Regions from separate parts of the Microbacterium sp. KRD172 genome, predicted to be linked through region 2. Evidence: predicted binding sites of a transcription regulator. Region 2 holds the regulator's gene; the other holds the start of a gene.
What was found. Region 2 encodes LexA, which represses DNA repair genes until DNA is damaged. Its sites were predicted from a motif close to TCGAACANNTGTTCGA; they were not measured.

Region 1: the regulator LexA is predicted to act here: its motif matches at 3,907-3,922, upstream of J1M43_RS00220 (HNH endonuclease signature motif containing protein).

The regions. Positions count from the first base shown of each region.
Region 1 is NZ_JABFAS010000002.1:24,363-32,035, reverse strand. It holds gene J1M43_RS00240 (MFS transporter) at 1-539, opposite strand, end outside; gene J1M43_RS00235 (helix-turn-helix transcriptional regulator) at 663-968, shown strand; gene J1M43_RS00230 (MFS transporter) at 999-2,204, shown strand; gene J1M43_RS00225 (hypothetical protein) at 2,261-3,724, opposite strand; gene J1M43_RS00220 (HNH endonuclease signature motif containing protein) at 3,954-5,297, shown strand; gene J1M43_RS00215 (DapH/DapD/GlmU-related protein) at 5,486-5,671, shown strand; gene J1M43_RS00210 (TetR/AcrR family transcriptional regulator) at 5,779-6,345, shown strand; gene J1M43_RS00205 (DHA2 family efflux MFS transporter permease subunit) at 6,433-7,673, shown strand, end outside.
Region 2 is NZ_JABFAS010000002.1:1,223,663-1,231,335, reverse strand. It holds gene J1M43_RS06275 (histidinol-phosphate transaminase) at 1-931, opposite strand, end outside; gene J1M43_RS06270 (LysM peptidoglycan-binding domain-containing protein) at 945-1,319, opposite strand; gene lexA (transcriptional repressor LexA) at 1,630-2,316, shown strand; gene J1M43_RS06260 (prolyl oligopeptidase family serine peptidase) at 2,380-4,239, shown strand; gene smpB (SsrA-binding protein SmpB) at 4,242-4,718, opposite strand; gene ftsX (permease-like cell division protein FtsX) at 4,828-5,742, opposite strand; gene ftsE (cell division ATP-binding protein FtsE) at 5,739-6,761, opposite strand; gene J1M43_RS06240 (DUF2510 domain-containing protein) at 6,932-7,673, shown strand, end outside.

The DNA of each region.
Region 1 (7,673 bases), 1.2 Mb from region 2:
TCGCCCATGATGTCGAGGGCGGCTCCCGACAGGAGCGCGCCGGTGGCGAGGCCGATGCCGGGGGCGAGCGCATTCCACAGCGCTGCGGTCGACGGGCGGGCGGGGTGTGCGAGGTCGAGCACCGCAGCCGAGAGGGCCGAGAGCAGCAGTCCACTCGCGATGCCCTGGGTGATGCGCGCCATGAAGAGCAGGGCCACGGAATCCGCGTGTGAGAAGAGCAGCATGCTGCCGCCCAGGAGCACGAGTCCGACGATCGCGACCGGGCGGCGGCCGACGTGATCAGACAGCGCCCCGGCCGTGAGCAGCGTGAAAAGAAGTGCGATGGCGTAGACCGCGAACACGGCGGTGATCACGATCGGGGCGAAGCCGATCTGCTCGGCGAGAACCGGGTAGAACGGCGACGGAGCGCTCGCACCGGTCATCATCAGGATCTGCGCCACGACCGCCAGCGCGAACCCGAACCGTGCGCGGGTGGAGCGAGGGATGGGTGCGGCGGTCGGACCGGTCTGCCGGACGGTGATCGGTTCGGTCGTGGTCATGCGTGCTCCTCGAGTTCGAGAATCTTTCGGTTCGAATCTTTCGGTTCGAGTCTTTCGGTTCGAGAATCGTCGAACTATCGGAGCGTACTCGCCCATCGGCAATTGTTCAACTATTATCGAACCATGCCCGGTGATCTGCAGCATCCGGAGCGCTCCGACATCCACCTGACGGACGTGCTCTTCGCCCTCAGTGACCCCGAGCGCCTCGCGATCGCACGCCAGCTCGCGGCCGGCCCGCTCGACATGGCCGCCTGCCACGCCACCGACCCGAACCTGCCGAAGTCGACCAAGTCGCACTTCATGAAGGTGCTGCGCGAGGCGGGCGTCATCCGCAATGAGCCCAACGGGCGCCGACGGATGCTGACGCTACGGCGCGACGACCTCGATGCCCTGTTCCCCGGGCTGTTGGATTCGGTGCTGCAGAGCTGAGGCATCCGCGCCCCACCTAGGCTGGTGCATATGCCTCGCACGACCACCGTCGCCCCGGCCGTGCGGCGCGCACGCGTCGGCGTTGCGATCCTCTTCCTCACCAACGGCGCGCTGTTCGCCAACATCCTGCCGCGCTACCCCGAGATCAAGGTGCAGCTCGGCCTCGACGCCGCCGCCTACGGGCTCGCGATCGCGGCGTTCCCCGCCGGCGCGATGGTCGCAGGGCTCGGAGCCGCCGTGCTCATCCGCCGCTTCGGGTCGGCGAAGGTCGCGGTGGTCGGCACGATCCTCACCAGCCTCGGCATCCTCGCGGCGGGCCTCGCGCCGTCGGTCGTGTTCTTCGCGCTCGGCCTCTTCCTCGGCGGAGCGGCGGATGCGATCACCGATGTCGGCCAGAACGCGCACAGCCTTCGCGTGCAACGCGGCTACGGACGCTCGATCATCAACTCCTTCCACGCGATCTGGTCGATCGGCGCGGTGCTGGGCGGATCGATGTCGGCCGTGGCGATCGCGCTCGCTCTGCCCCTCGGCATCCATCTCGGCATCTCGGCCGTCGTGTTCTGCGTGCTCTCGCTCGTCGCGCTGCGCATGTGCCTGCCGGGGCGCGACGACGTGACGGAGGAGGAGGCGATCGCCGGTGGATCGGAGATCAGCGGTGCGCTGCGTCGCGGCATCTCGGGGAAGACCGTGTTCGTCATCTCCGCGCTCGTGCTGCTCTCGATCGCCGGCGCCATCGTCGAGGATGCCGGAATGTCGTGGGCGACCCTCTACCTGGGCGCGGATCTCGCCGCCCCGGCAGCGATCGCCACCACCGGATATATCGCCCTGGTCGGCGCGCAGTTCATCGGCCGGATGATCGGCGACCGCATGGTCGACCGCTTCGGGCAGCGTGCCGTCGCGCAGGCCGGCGGACTCCTCATCGCCGTCGGAATGGGTCTGGCCCTGGCTTTCCCGACGATTCCAGGCACGATCCTGGGCTTCGCGGTCGCCGGGTTCGGCAGCGCCACGCTCATCCCCGCCGCGATGCAGGCCGCCGACGCGCTGCCGGGACTGCGGCACGGCGCCGGCCTCACGATCGTGTCGTGGCTGCTGCGACTGGGTTTCCTGCTCTCGCCTCCGTTCGTCGGATTCATCGCCGACAATGCGGGGCTGCGCGCGGGGCTGATCGTCGTGCCGATCGCCGGGGTTGTGGCGATCGTGTGCGCCCGGGTGCTGGAGCGGCGACGGACCGCTTGACCGGCTGAGGGGATGCGGCACGTGGTGCGCGGGTCGCGAGCACGAACGCGAGTCGGTCAGAGCAATGCAGCATGGGCGAGCCTCCTCACGGCCGGCGTGAACTCGCTGAACGATTCGGGGCGGCCCGGTAGCTCAAGCCGGTCCAATGTTCTGTCGACGATGGCTGCGATGTTGTTCTCGGAGGACAAGGCGTCATCTCCGGGATACTCATGCCAATAGCGTTCGGCGCCGTAGTCCCCGTAGTCCCCGTAGTTCCCGTAGTTCCCGTAGTTCCCGTAGTTCCCGTAGTTCCCGTAGTTCCCGTAGCCCCCGTACGGGGCCGCATGGCGCTCGAGTACTGCGACGCCGCGCGCGACGACGTCCACCACGTCCGCGCGCGATTGCGCCGAGCCGTCGGCGATCGACAGCAGCGTCAGCGCGATGATCAGCTGTGATTCGTGGCTGTCCTGGGAGTGGAGATAGCCGGATTGACCAGCGCCGCGTGTTGCGTGGTTCGCGAGATGAGGGACGAATCCGGTCGGACGGGCGCGGAGCGCTTTCGCCATGTTCGTGAGGATGATACGTCCCTTGAGACGCCGGAGAAGTCGGAGCTCGCGCGCGGTCGATAGAAGCGAAGCGCCAACGGACTCATCCGATCCGCGCGCGGATGCGAGTCGAACGTGAAGCTCGGACGTCCACCCGAGCGCCTGTTCCACATCGCGAAGAGCATCGTCGGACAACCAGCCGTTCTCCGAGTGCTCCAAGCCATCTGAGCCGATGCGATCGATGAGAGCTCTCAGTCCTGCGGACAACGCGGCGGCGTCGGCCTCGCTGAATACCGGCCGATCCAGCAACCCGGTCTCCCGAAGGTGCGCGCGCAGCGCAAGGCGCCGAACAGGTGGGAGTGCCCGCAGCAGTCCTACCAGCAGGCAGCCGGACGATACGCCATGCCCGAGATCGACGACCAGTGAACGGTCGAAGCGCGGCTGTACGACGCCGTACTGGTCGGCGAGCTCAGTGTTCACTTCGCGAACGCTCAATGAGGCGGTCGATGTCTGCCAGTTCACGTTGACCGGAACTGGGCTCGTGCTCGTGCTCGTGCTCGGACTCGTGCTCGTGCTCGGACTCGTGCGATCGTGCGCAGCGCTCACCGCAGTGGGGTCTGGATCGTCGTGCTCGATGATGGCGACTTTCGGTTCGCCCACGGCGGGAGCTCGCGTGTGAAGACGGTGCACTTCGAGATCATGGGGGACGCCGGGGAGGGTGAAGGAACGTGAGAGATTCGGTTCGTCGTCGAAAGGGGATCTCCCGTACGAGCCCCAGAGCAGCGGTTCGTACGCCTGCGGCAGACGGAAATCCTCGGCATCGTCATCGGTCAGTGAATCTTCGCCGATAGAGAGCAGGAAGGCATTCGCGAGCCATGCATCCGGCGCATCGCCGGGCACTTCGATGATGCGATTCAGCGTCGGTTTGCCCGGTGCGCTGATGAGGACCGTTACTGCAGATGCTGAGGGGTGTACATAGCCGTCGTAGTAGCTCACATGCGATGACGATAAGGGTGGAGTGGATGCTGGGCCCCACCCGGATACAGCAATCGGGGACAGCGTCCGGCCAGATCGTGCTGTGGAGGATGAGTCGGTTACAGATTCGTATATAGATGCGAATACATGGTTGAGCGGTGCGCGTCGGCGAGCGCGCGGATCGAGACGATCTCAACATAAGTTCGAATTAATGTTCGACAAAGACGGAACACTGCGGTATCGTTGAGTTATGTCGAAGCTGACCGGTCTGCACGAGGCGATCTCCCGCCTCGACGAGGTGTGGGCGGATGCTGGCGACTCGAACGATCTTTCGAGAGAACAGCTGATCGCGGTTACGAATGCGATCGGCGTACTGCAGCGTCGGCTGGATGCTGTGCATGTAGGTGTCGCTGCTGGGATCGCGAGTGAGTCCCGCGCGGAGTTGGGTGCGGATTCCTTGGCGAAGCAGCACGGGTTCCGCTCGCCGGCGAAGCTGATCGCCGCGTCCACCGGTGTATCGACCGGCGACGCCATCCGACTGATCAACGTGGGCGAGGCGACGGCGGCGCGCACTGATCTGCTCGGTGCCCGGTTGCCCGCGAAGTATCCGCTGGTGAGCGAGGCTTTGGAAGCAGGAACTCTCAGTGCGCAGGCGGCCGCGTTGATCATCGCGGTCCTGGAGCGGTGTCGCATCGCTGCCGGGCCCGGGCGCACGGCCGAGGGCGAGAAGCTCCTGGTCGACGCTGCTCCCGGTCTCGGGCTCGACGAAGTGCGCCGGCTCGGCGTGCGGATCGAAGCGTGGCTCGACCCTGATGGTGTCGAACCGCGAGAGGACGAGCAGTGCGGCAAGCGTTCGCTGACGTTCTTCGAGCGCGGCGGACGGTTGCATCTCAACGGCAACTTCGACGTCGAGACCGGTGCCCCGATCGTCGCAGCACTTCGCGGATACGTGAGCGCCGCATTCGCAGCCCGTAAGGCCGCACCGGATCCAGATGCTCCGGATGCCGACCGTCGCACGGTGCCCATGTTGCAGGCCGACGCGCTCGCCCTGTTCTGCGCGCACGTGCTCGGCTGCAAGAGCGAGAAGCTTCCCCTCGCGGGAGCCACCGTCGTCGTCCGGATGCACGTCGACGACCTGGATTCCGCCACGGGAACCGCCACGATCGACGGCATCGACCAGCCGATCAGCGCAGCAGCGGCCCGACGGATGGCCGCTGACGGCGGCGTGATCCCGTGCGTTCTCGGCGGCGACAGCGAGATCCTCGACTGGGGTCGGAAGAAGCGCTTCTTCACGAAGGCGCAACGCCTCGCTCTCGCCGAGCGTGACGGCGGATGCGCCATGTGCAACCTCTCGCCCGAAATGGTCAAGGCGCACCACATGCGATGGTGGAAACGTCATCACGGTCGAACCGACCTCTCCAACGGGATACTCCTATGCGATAGCTGCCACCATCGCATCCACGACAACGGATGGGACATCCGCATCGACGGCACAGGTGTGGATGCACGGGTCTGGTTCATCCCACCGGTTCACGTCGATCCCGCTCGCACCCCCAGGCTCGGCGGACGCGCACGCTTCGACATCGCAGCCTGAGCCGTGGACCGGAAGCATCTCGCACGTCGAAGGTCTGATGCCTGAGCGGCTGGCCCCGCTCGCTATCGCAGGCCGGACGATCCAGACTGGTCACGAGAAACGCAACGCAGGAGGCGCACCTTGGACATCGAAGATATTCTGGCCGAGCCACGCTCAATCACGACCTCGCAGCGAGCCGCCGCGCTGACATGCATCCCGCCCCGGTGGCGATCGGACGCAACGTCTGGATCGGTGCCAACGCCACGATCCTCGCGGGCGTCACGATCGGAGACGACGCGGTCGTAGCTGCAGCATCCGTCGTCACCAAAGACGTGCCGGCCCAGGCCATCGTCGTCGGATCGCCGGCTCGCGTCGTGCGCTCCGTCCCCGACTGACCTCAGCGTCGGATACGAAGCCGGCCGCTCGCGCGTCTTGCGGGCGGATGCCGTCGCCCGAGGTTTCCTGCTTGCCCTCCAATCAGAGTGAGTGTACAGTCACTCATATGCCGACGACACGCAGTTCGATCCTCTCGACCGCCGACGCGCGACGGCCCGTCGTCGCCGCCGCGGCGCTGGCGGAGTTCGCGCGCGGGGGCTACTACGCCACGACCGTCGCCGATGTCGCCCGCGAAGCGAAGATCTCCCCCGCGTACGTCTTCAAGCTCTACTCCGGCAAGGAGGCGCTCTTCATCGCCGCACTCGAGGCGTGCTTCGATGCGATCATCGCGGCTCTCGAAGAGGGGGCGGATGCTGCGGGGGAGCAGACGCCCGACGGCATCCTCGACGCGATGGGAGACGCCTACGCGCAGCTGATCAGCGACCGCACGCTGCTGATGCTGCAGGTGCATGCGCAATCCGTCGCCGACATCCCGGTGGTGGGTGAGGCGCTCCGCGCCGGCCTCGCACGCGTGACGAATTTCGCGAAGAGTCGCTCCGGCGGCGCCGATGACGACGTGCAGCGCTTCATCGCCTACGGGCAACTCTGCCATCTGATCGTCACGACGCAGCTCGAGGGGCGCCCGGAGGATTGGGCGAAACTCCTGACCAAGGGGATGAGCCACCCGGCGTGATCGCGCCCGGTGCTGTTCCCGTTCTTCTGTGCCCTAAAGAGTGAGTGATGAATCACTCATGCACCACCGACCGAAAGGAACGACACGATGAACATGCTCTCGACCACCGCTCGACCCGCCGCCGCCGCTCGACCCGCCATCACCGCACCACGCAGTTCACGCCGCTGGTTGGCGCTCAGCATCCTCGCGCTCGCTCAGTTTCTCGTCGTACTCGACGCCTCGATCGTCAACATCGCCCTCCCGGTGCTCGGCCGGCAACTCCGCATGGACACCGCTGCGCTCACATGGGTGATCACCGCGTACGTACTCGCCTTCGGCGGGCTGCTGCTGCTCGGCGGCCGTCTCGCCGACCGATACGGTCACCGCCGCGTCTTCCTGATCGGCACGGCGGGTTTCGTCGCAGCATCCGCCTTCGCCGGCCTCTCGTTCTCGAGCGAGATGCTGCTCGCCGCGCGCGCGGTGCAGGGAGCGTCCGCCGCGCTTCTCGCCCCGGCTGCGCTGGCGCTGCTCACGCACCTCTTCCCTGATGCGAAGGAACGCACCAGGGCTCTCGGCGTCTGGGGTGCGGTCGCAGGTATCGGCTCGGCGGCCGGGGTGCTGCTCGGCGGCATCCTCACCGCGACGCTCGGCTGGCAGGCGGTGTTCTTCGTCAACGTGCCGATCGGCGTCATCGTGCTGGTCGCGATTCCCGTTCTCATCACCCGTGACGGCGCGCGAGCGTCCGGACGTCTGGATGCTGCCGGCGCGATCATCGTGACCGCGGCGCTCGTCGCTCTCGTCGGTGCGCTCAGCGCAGTGGAGCGGCTCGGATTCCTGCACCCGCTGCCTCTGGTGCTCTTCGCGGTCGCCGTCGTGCTGGGGGTGGCGTTCGTGGTGGTCGAGCGTCGCAGCGCCGAACCGCTCGTGCCGCTGGGTGTGTTCCGCAACCGCGATCTCGCGCTCGGCAACATCGTGATGCTGCTGGCCGGTGCGGCGATGGTCGCGCTGTTCTTCGCGCTGTCGGTGTATATGCAGGCCGTGCTCGGCTACGACGCGCTCACCGCGGGCCTGAGCCAGCTGCCGCTCGCAGGTGCGCTCGTGCTCGTCGCGGGTGCGGCGCCTTCCCTGATCGGACGCCTCGGCACCAGGCCGGTGCTCGCCACCGCACTGCTCGTTCTGGCCGGCGGCCTGGTGTGGCTCGCGTTCGCGCCATCGGATGCTGTCTTCCTGACGCAGCTGCTCGGACCGACGCTGCTCATCGGTGTCGGCCTCGGTGGCGGGTTCGTCGCCACGACGCAGCTGGCCGTCGAAGGAGTCGAAGGCGGTGAAGCGGGGCTCGCCGGCGGGCT
Region 2 (7,673 bases):
ACAGCACGAAGTTCGACCACGATTCGTGCGGCTCGTAGCCGAGCGCCTCCAGGGTCGCGGTGATCCGGTCGCGCTGCTCGACGATCTCGTCGACCATGCCGAGCATCGCCGGCGCATTGCGCAGCGCAGCCACGGCCGCCGCCTGGGTGAGGGCGCTGAGGTGGTACGGAAGCCTGACGAGTCGAAGAGCGTCGATGAACGCCGGGTCGGCGGCGAGATACCCGACCCGTGCGCCGGCGAACGCGAACGCCTTGCTCATCGTGCGCGAGACGGCAAGACGGGGGCGACCTTCGAGAAGCGTGAGAGCGGATGCCGCGTCACGAGGCGCGAACTCCTGATAGGCCTCATCGACGACCACGACACCACGTGCCGCGTCGTAGACGGCCTCGATCACGTCGAGGCCGAGCGGCGTTCCGGTGGGGTTGTTCGGCGTGCACAGCATGATCACGTCGGGATCGGACGCAATGACCTGAGCCACCGCGTCCTCGGCGGTGAGCGTGTAGTCGGGCTGACGTTCGCCGGCCACCCAGCGCGCACCGGTGCCCTGCGACAGCAGCGGGTACATCGAGTAGGTGGGCGCGAACCCGAAGACCGTGCGACCCGGCCCTGCGAAGGCCTGCAGGATGTGCTGCAGCACCTCGTTCGATCCGTTGCCTGCCCAGATCTGCGAGGCGTCGAGGCCATGGCCGAGGTAGTCGGCGAACCCTTCCCGCAACGTCGTGAACTCGCGATCGGGGTAGCGGTTCACGTCGCGCAGCGCGACGGCGATGTCGTCGAGGATGTCGCTCGCGACTTCATCCGGCACGGGATGGGTGTTCTCGTTCACGTTCAGCGCCACGGCCAGCGGGGCCTGCGGTGCGCCGTAAGGGGTGAGACCGCGAAGATCGTCGCGGAGGGGTAAGTCGCTGAGTGAAGCAGTCACCCTCCCCATGTTAACGGTGAGATCAGTCGGCGTACTCCGCGGGGATCGCGAGCTGCTGCCCGGCCTGCAGGGAGCCACCGTTCAGAGCATTGAGCTTCTGGATCTCACTGATGACCGTGCGAGGGTCTTCGGCGGGGGCGACATCTTCGGCGATCGCCCAGAGCGTGTCGCCGGGCATGACCGTCACGGTGTCGAAGCTGACCGGGGTGGACGAGTCACCCGATGCAAGTGCCGAGCCACCGCTGATGGCTGCGAAGCCGATGCCGACCGCGAGTGGGAGCGCCGCGAGAGCGACCAGCAGTCGACGCCCGCGCGTCGTCAGTCGCAGCCGCGTCGCGGCGCCGGTCGCGGTGCGCACGGGAACGACTGCGGGTGCGGTGATGCTGATGGTGCTCATGTGATCTCTCCTCTGCCTCTGGTTGCCTCTGGGCTTTGAGCCGTTTGGCGTAGCGTTCGCATTCGCCGCTCGGCCGGGAGCGGGGAATGCGAAGCTACGTACCGAATGTATATTCGAATTCGAACATCTGTCAAGACTTATTCGAAACCCGTCCTTCGAATCACCCGACACGCTCGAACAGATCTTCCGTTTCGAGGCGTTTCTCGGATACGGTTTCGATATCCACACCACATCACGGACCACAGACATTCGAAGACGAGGGTCCGTGCAGGCGAACATCGGCACCGTGAACGCGCACGAAGGAGCACCCATGAGCGACATCTCCGCACCCGGCCCTGAGGTTCCGCGCACCCGTCGGCGCAAGAACCTCAGCCCCAAGCAGCTGGCGATCCTCGAGGTCATCCAGACTTCGATCGCCAGGCACGGCTATCCGCCGAGCATGCGCGAGATCGGCGACGCCGTCGGGCTCAAGTCGCTCTCGAGCGTCACTCACCAGCTCGGTCAGCTCGAGCTGAGCGGCTACCTGCGCCGCGATCCGGGCAAGACGCGCGCGATGGAGGTGCTCATCGACCTGCCAGGCACGAGTAGTGAGAACCCGGCGGACTCCAGCACTCCCGTCGGCGACGCGGCGATGGTGCCGCTCGTCGGTCAGATCGCCGCCGGCGTGCCGATCACTGCCGAGCAGCAGGTCGAGGAGATCTTCCCGCTTCCCCGCCAGCTCGTGGGCAAGGGCGACCTGTTCATGCTCAAGGTGTCAGGCGAGTCCATGATCGACGCCGCCATCTGCGACGGCGACTGGGTCGTCGTGCGCACGCAGAACACCGCGGAGAACGGCGAGATCGTCGCGGCCATGCTCGACGGCGAGGCGACGGTGAAGACGTTCCGCCAGCGCGACGGACACACGTGGCTCCTCCCCCGCAACTCGTCCTTCGAGCCCATCCTCGGTGACGACGCAGTAGTGCTCGGCAAGATCGTCGCGGTGCTCCGCGCGGTCTGACAGACAGCAAGCGCTGCCGGCTCCGAACGACGACGGTCGATCGGAGCCGCATAGGCTCGAAGCATGCAGCCGTACGGAACCTGGACCTCTCCCTTCCACGCCGCCGATATCGCATCATCAGCGCCGCGAATCGATGGCGCCCGCTTCGTGGGCGACGAAATCTGGTGGGGCGAATCGGTGCCGGCCGAGGGCGGCCGTGTCTCGGTGCGCAGCTCGACCGGGAAGGTGGTCCTCCCCGCGCCGTGGAGCGCCCGATCGCGGGTGCACGAGTACGGCGGCGGAGCGTGGACAGCGGACGCAGGCGGCACCCTGTACTTCGTCGATGCCGGCGATCAACGGGTGTATCGGATGCTGCCAGGCGAGGAGCCCGAACCGTTGACGCCCGCCGGACCGAACCACGGCGGGCTCCGCCTACAGGACGGGCGCCTGCTGGCCGTGCGCGAAAATCTCTCGGTGGAGCCGCACCGGCGGGCGATCGTCGAGGTCCCGACCGACGCATCCGCCACCTCGGACGAGGCCGCGATCCGTGTGCATATCCAGGGCAGCGCCTTCTTCGCACACCCCGCGCTCTCCCCCGACGGGACCCGCATCGCGTGGGTCGAGTGGAGCGGTCGACGGATGCCGTGGCAGGAGGCCAGGCTGTGCGTCACGGAGGTCGGCGACGATGTCTTCGCCGACACACCCGCACGCGCGGCGCTGCAGCCGGAGTGGATCAGCGACACAGAACTCGTATACGCGGACGACCCCACCGGGCGCTGGAATCTCTATCGCCGGGAGATGCACGGCCTCGACGCGGGCGCACCGGAGCCGATCGCCCCGGCCGACGCCGACACCGGCTACGGACTCTGGGTGCTCGGAAACCGCTGGTATCAGCCGCTCGCAGACGGCCGTATCGTCATCGTGCGCACGAACGGTGCGGACGAGGTCGCGCTGATCGAACGCGACGGTTCCGAGAGGCGCCTCGATGTTCCCGCCACCGCGCACGTGAGCATCGACGACGTGTCAGGCACTCGCGTGCTGCTCTCCGGCGGCGGGGCACGCGTGAGCGCAGGCCTCTGGTGCGTGGACGTGGATTCCGGCGAGGTCGAACGCGTACGCGGCGGCCTGCCAGTGGACGAGCGCTGGATGCCGCCGGCCACCCGCATCACCCTCGACGGCGCGAACGGCCCGGTGCATGCCTTCGCTTACGCACCGGCGAACCCCGATGCCACGACGCCCGAGGGCGAACTCCCGCCGTACATCGTCTTCGTGCACGGAGGACCGACCGCGCACGTCGCGGGAGCGGCATCCGCAGCCATCGCGTTCTACACGAGCCGCGGCATCGGCGTGCTCGACGTCAACTACGGCGGCTCGACCGGATACGGCCGCGCCTATCGTGAGCGTCTCGACGGCCAGTGGGGCATCGCAGAGGTCGATGATGTGCTCGCCGCGGCGCGCGGACTCGCGGACTCAGGGCGTGCGGACCCGAAGCGCATCGCGATCCGGGGCGGCTCGGCAGGTGGATGGACCGTGCTCGCCGCACTCGTACGCGGCGGCGTGTTCGCCGCAGGCATCAGCCGCTACGGCGTCACCGATCTGCGCGCTCTCGCCCAGGACACGCACGACTTCGAGAAGTACTACCTCGACGGACTCGTCGGCCCGCTGCCCGCGGCCGAGCATATCTACATCGATCGCTCTCCGCTCACGCACGCGGAACAGATCGATGTGCCTGTTCTGCTGCTGCAGGGCGAAGACGACCGTGTCGTGCCGCTGGCGCAGTCGGAGTCGATCCGCGATGCTCTGGCCGCACGCGGCATCCCGCACGAATTCGTCGTGTATCCGGGCGAGGGGCACGGTTTCCGGCGCGCGGAGACGATCATCGACGCGCTCGAGCGCGAACTGCGCTTTCTCGGAGCGGTGTTCGGATTCGCCCCTGAGGTGTAGGGCTACTCCCCCACGCGGTTGCGCATGCGCATGGCGCGCTGCGCCTCGCGGGTGTCCTGGCGTTCGCGCAGCGTCTGACGCTTGTCGAACTCGCGCTTGCCCTTCGCGAGGGCGATCTCGACCTTCGCCCTGCCGTCGGAGAAGTAGAGCTTGAGCGGGATCAGCGTGTAGCCGCCGGCGGACACCGCGTGCTGCAGCTTCTCGATCTCCTCGCGGTGCAGCAGCAGCTTGCGGATGCGCTTGGCCGAGTGGTTCGTCCAGTGCCCCTGCGAGTACTCGGGGATGTGCACCGAGTCGAGGAACACCTCGTTGCCCTTGACGAACGCATACCCGTCGCTGAGGTTCGCGCGGCCCTGCCGCAGTGACTTCACTTCGGTGCCGGTGAGCACCATCCCCGCCTCGTACGACTTCTCGATGGTGTAGTCGTGACGTGCGCGACGATTGGTCGCGACGACCTTCTCCCCGCGTTCCCTGGGCATGATGCTCTCCTGATCCGTGCCGCGCCGAACGCACGACAGCCCATCAGTCTACAACGACGGCTGCGGATGCCGAGACGTCGCGGGCGGATGCTGCCTGCGCATCCGGATGCTACGTGCGCAGCCAGCGACGTATCGCGAAGCCAGCCGAGAGGGCGGCCAAGATCACGCCGATGCCGATGAGCACCGGCACGACGAGCGCAGCATCCTGCATCGTCACCCACGTGGTGATGAACGGCACCCGGCCCTTCAGATAGCCGTTGACACCGAAGTGCACTCCGGCGACCACGGCCGCGCTGGCGAGCACCGAGCCGATGAAGGCGGCGAACACGCCCTCGAGGATGAACGGGGTCTGGATGAACCGGTTCGACGCGCCGACCAGGCGCATGATGCCGATCTCCTTGCGTCTGGCGTAAGCGGACAGCCGGATCGTCGTGGCGATCAGCAGAATGGCTGCGATGAGCATGAGGACGGCGATACCGACGGCGATGTAGGTCGCGACCGTGAGCGCGGAGAACAGCGGGTCGAGGTACTGCAACTGGTCGCGCACCTCTTCGACGCCGTTGATGCCGGCGAACGCCTCGACGATCACCTGCGATTGACCTGGGTCCTTGAGGGTGACGTAGAACGTCTCCGACATCTGCTCCTCGGTGAGAACGCTCGCCTGCTCCTCACCGAGCAGCTCGGTGACGTTGGCGTAGGCCTCGGCCTTGTTCTCGAAGCGGAGGTCGCCGATGAGTGAGGCGAGAGGATCGCCCTCGAGCTCCGCGCGCACCTGCTCGACCTGCTCGGGTGTCGCGGCGCCGTCGAGGCAGCTCTCACCGGTCGAGACCGTCGAGCACATCGAGACGGACACCTGGGCGCGCTCGGTCCAGTAGGCGCGCATGGTGCTGATCTGGCCCTGCATGAGGATCGCCGCGCCGACGAACGTCAGCGAGACGAACGTCACGAGCACGACCGAGATCACCATCGAGATGTTGCGCCTCAGGCCCCCGAGGGCCTCGGTGAGGATCAGACCCACTCTCACGATGTCGGTCCCACTTCCTCGTCGTCGCCGCTGTCGGAGAGTCCGAGGCGATCGGCCACTCCGAGCTCCGCCACGTTCACATCCGGAAGGACGATCGCAGACGTGTCGGCAGGCCTGGCCTCGGTCGCCGGAGCCGCATCGGCCGGCGCCGCATCGGCCGGCGCCGCATCGGCCGGAGCTGCGTCAGCGATGCGCGCTGCGCGCATCGACGCGATCATCTCGGCGGTGAGCGGCTCGAGCGACTCGGTCTGGCGCTGCACCTCCTGCACAGCGGTGAGGGCAGCTGTCGCGGCTGCGCCGCGCTCCTGCTCCGGGACGAGCTGCGGGATCATCGACCGATCGCCGTAACCGCCGTGCACCTCGTCTCGCACCATCTCGCCGTCACGCAGCTCGATCACACGGCGCTGCATCTGATCCACGAAGGCGGCCTCGTGCGTGGCCATCAGCACAGTCGTGCCGCCGGCGTTGATGCGCGCCAGAAGCTGCATGATGTCGACCGAGGTCGCGGGGTCGAGGTTTCCGGTCGGCTCGTCGGCGAGCAGCACCTGCGGGCGGTTGACCAGCGCGCGGGCGATGGCGACGCGCTGCTGCTCACCACCGGACAGCTCGTGCGGCATCCGCTTCTCCTTGCCGGCAAGGCCGACGAGTGCGAGCGCCTCCGGCACGGCCTGCTGGACGAATCCTCGAGAGGATCCGGTCACCTGCAGGGTGAACGCGACGTTCTGGAACACGGTCTTGGTCGAGAGCAGGCGGAAGTCCTGGAAGACCGAGCCGATGTGACGGCGGAAATACGGCACTTTACGGTTCGCCAGTGCACGAAGATCGCGGCCGAGAACGGCGACGCGTCCCGTGGAGGGCACCTCCTCACGGAGGATGAGCTGGAGGCAGGTGGACTTCCCCGACCCCGACGCACCGACGAGGAAGACGAATTCGCCCCGCTGGATCTCGAAGTCGACCCCGGCGAGGGCCGGTCGCTTCGTCCCGCGGTAGCGCTTGGTGACGTTCTCGAACCGAATCATGGCTTTACGAGCCTAAGCGCGGGTTCCGCGCTCACCGCGAGCGACACCCCCTGAGACGGAGAGCGCTCCCCATGTGAACGCGAGCGGAATCCCTGATAAGCATGTCCCAGTAGTGGTTCGCGTCAGTGCGTACCCGGGGACATCGCCGAACACCGGTATCGAGGAGAGACATGAGCACGCCTGCAGGCTGGTACGACGACGGATCCGGACGCCAGCGCTGGTGGGACGGTCAGCAGTGGACCGAGAACTTCGCGCCCGAGACGCCGGCAGTACCCGCCCCGCCGTACGCTGCTCCGGGCGCATACCCTGCGCCGACCGGCGGCGGGTATCCGGCCGCCGCGGGGAATTACTCGTCCGCACCGGCGTCTCCCCCGGCATCCGGCCCGTCCATCGTGGGCTGGATCGCGCTCGGCGCAGCCGTGCTCGGTTTCATCACGGTGTGCATTCCACCGATCCTCGGCGTCGGCTGGTTCCTGCTGGCGACCGCCTTCGTCCTCTCGATCATCGCGTTCTTCCTCCGCGGGAAGAAGTGGGCTCCGATCGTCGCCATCTGCCTTTCCGTCGTCGGCGCGATCGTCGGCGCCATCATCGCCTTCGTGATCCTCACCGCCGCGTTCATGACCGCCGTCGACGAATATTCGCCGCCCACGCCGTTGCCGTCGATCTCGGCGGACGCCGATGACGAGTCAGACGCCGATGCCGGAGCCACCGGCGATCGCCCGAGCACGGATGAGGTCGCCGAGGGCCTGCGGGTGATCGTCGGCGCGCAGGGCGCCACCGGCTACGAGAACGACACCATCCCGTGTCTCGCCCAGGAGCTGGTCGACAATCCTGATGTGTCGGACGAGACACTGTCCGCGATCGCGCGTGGTGAAGGCGACTTCGGCGATTCGACGGGGGCATTGGAGTTCG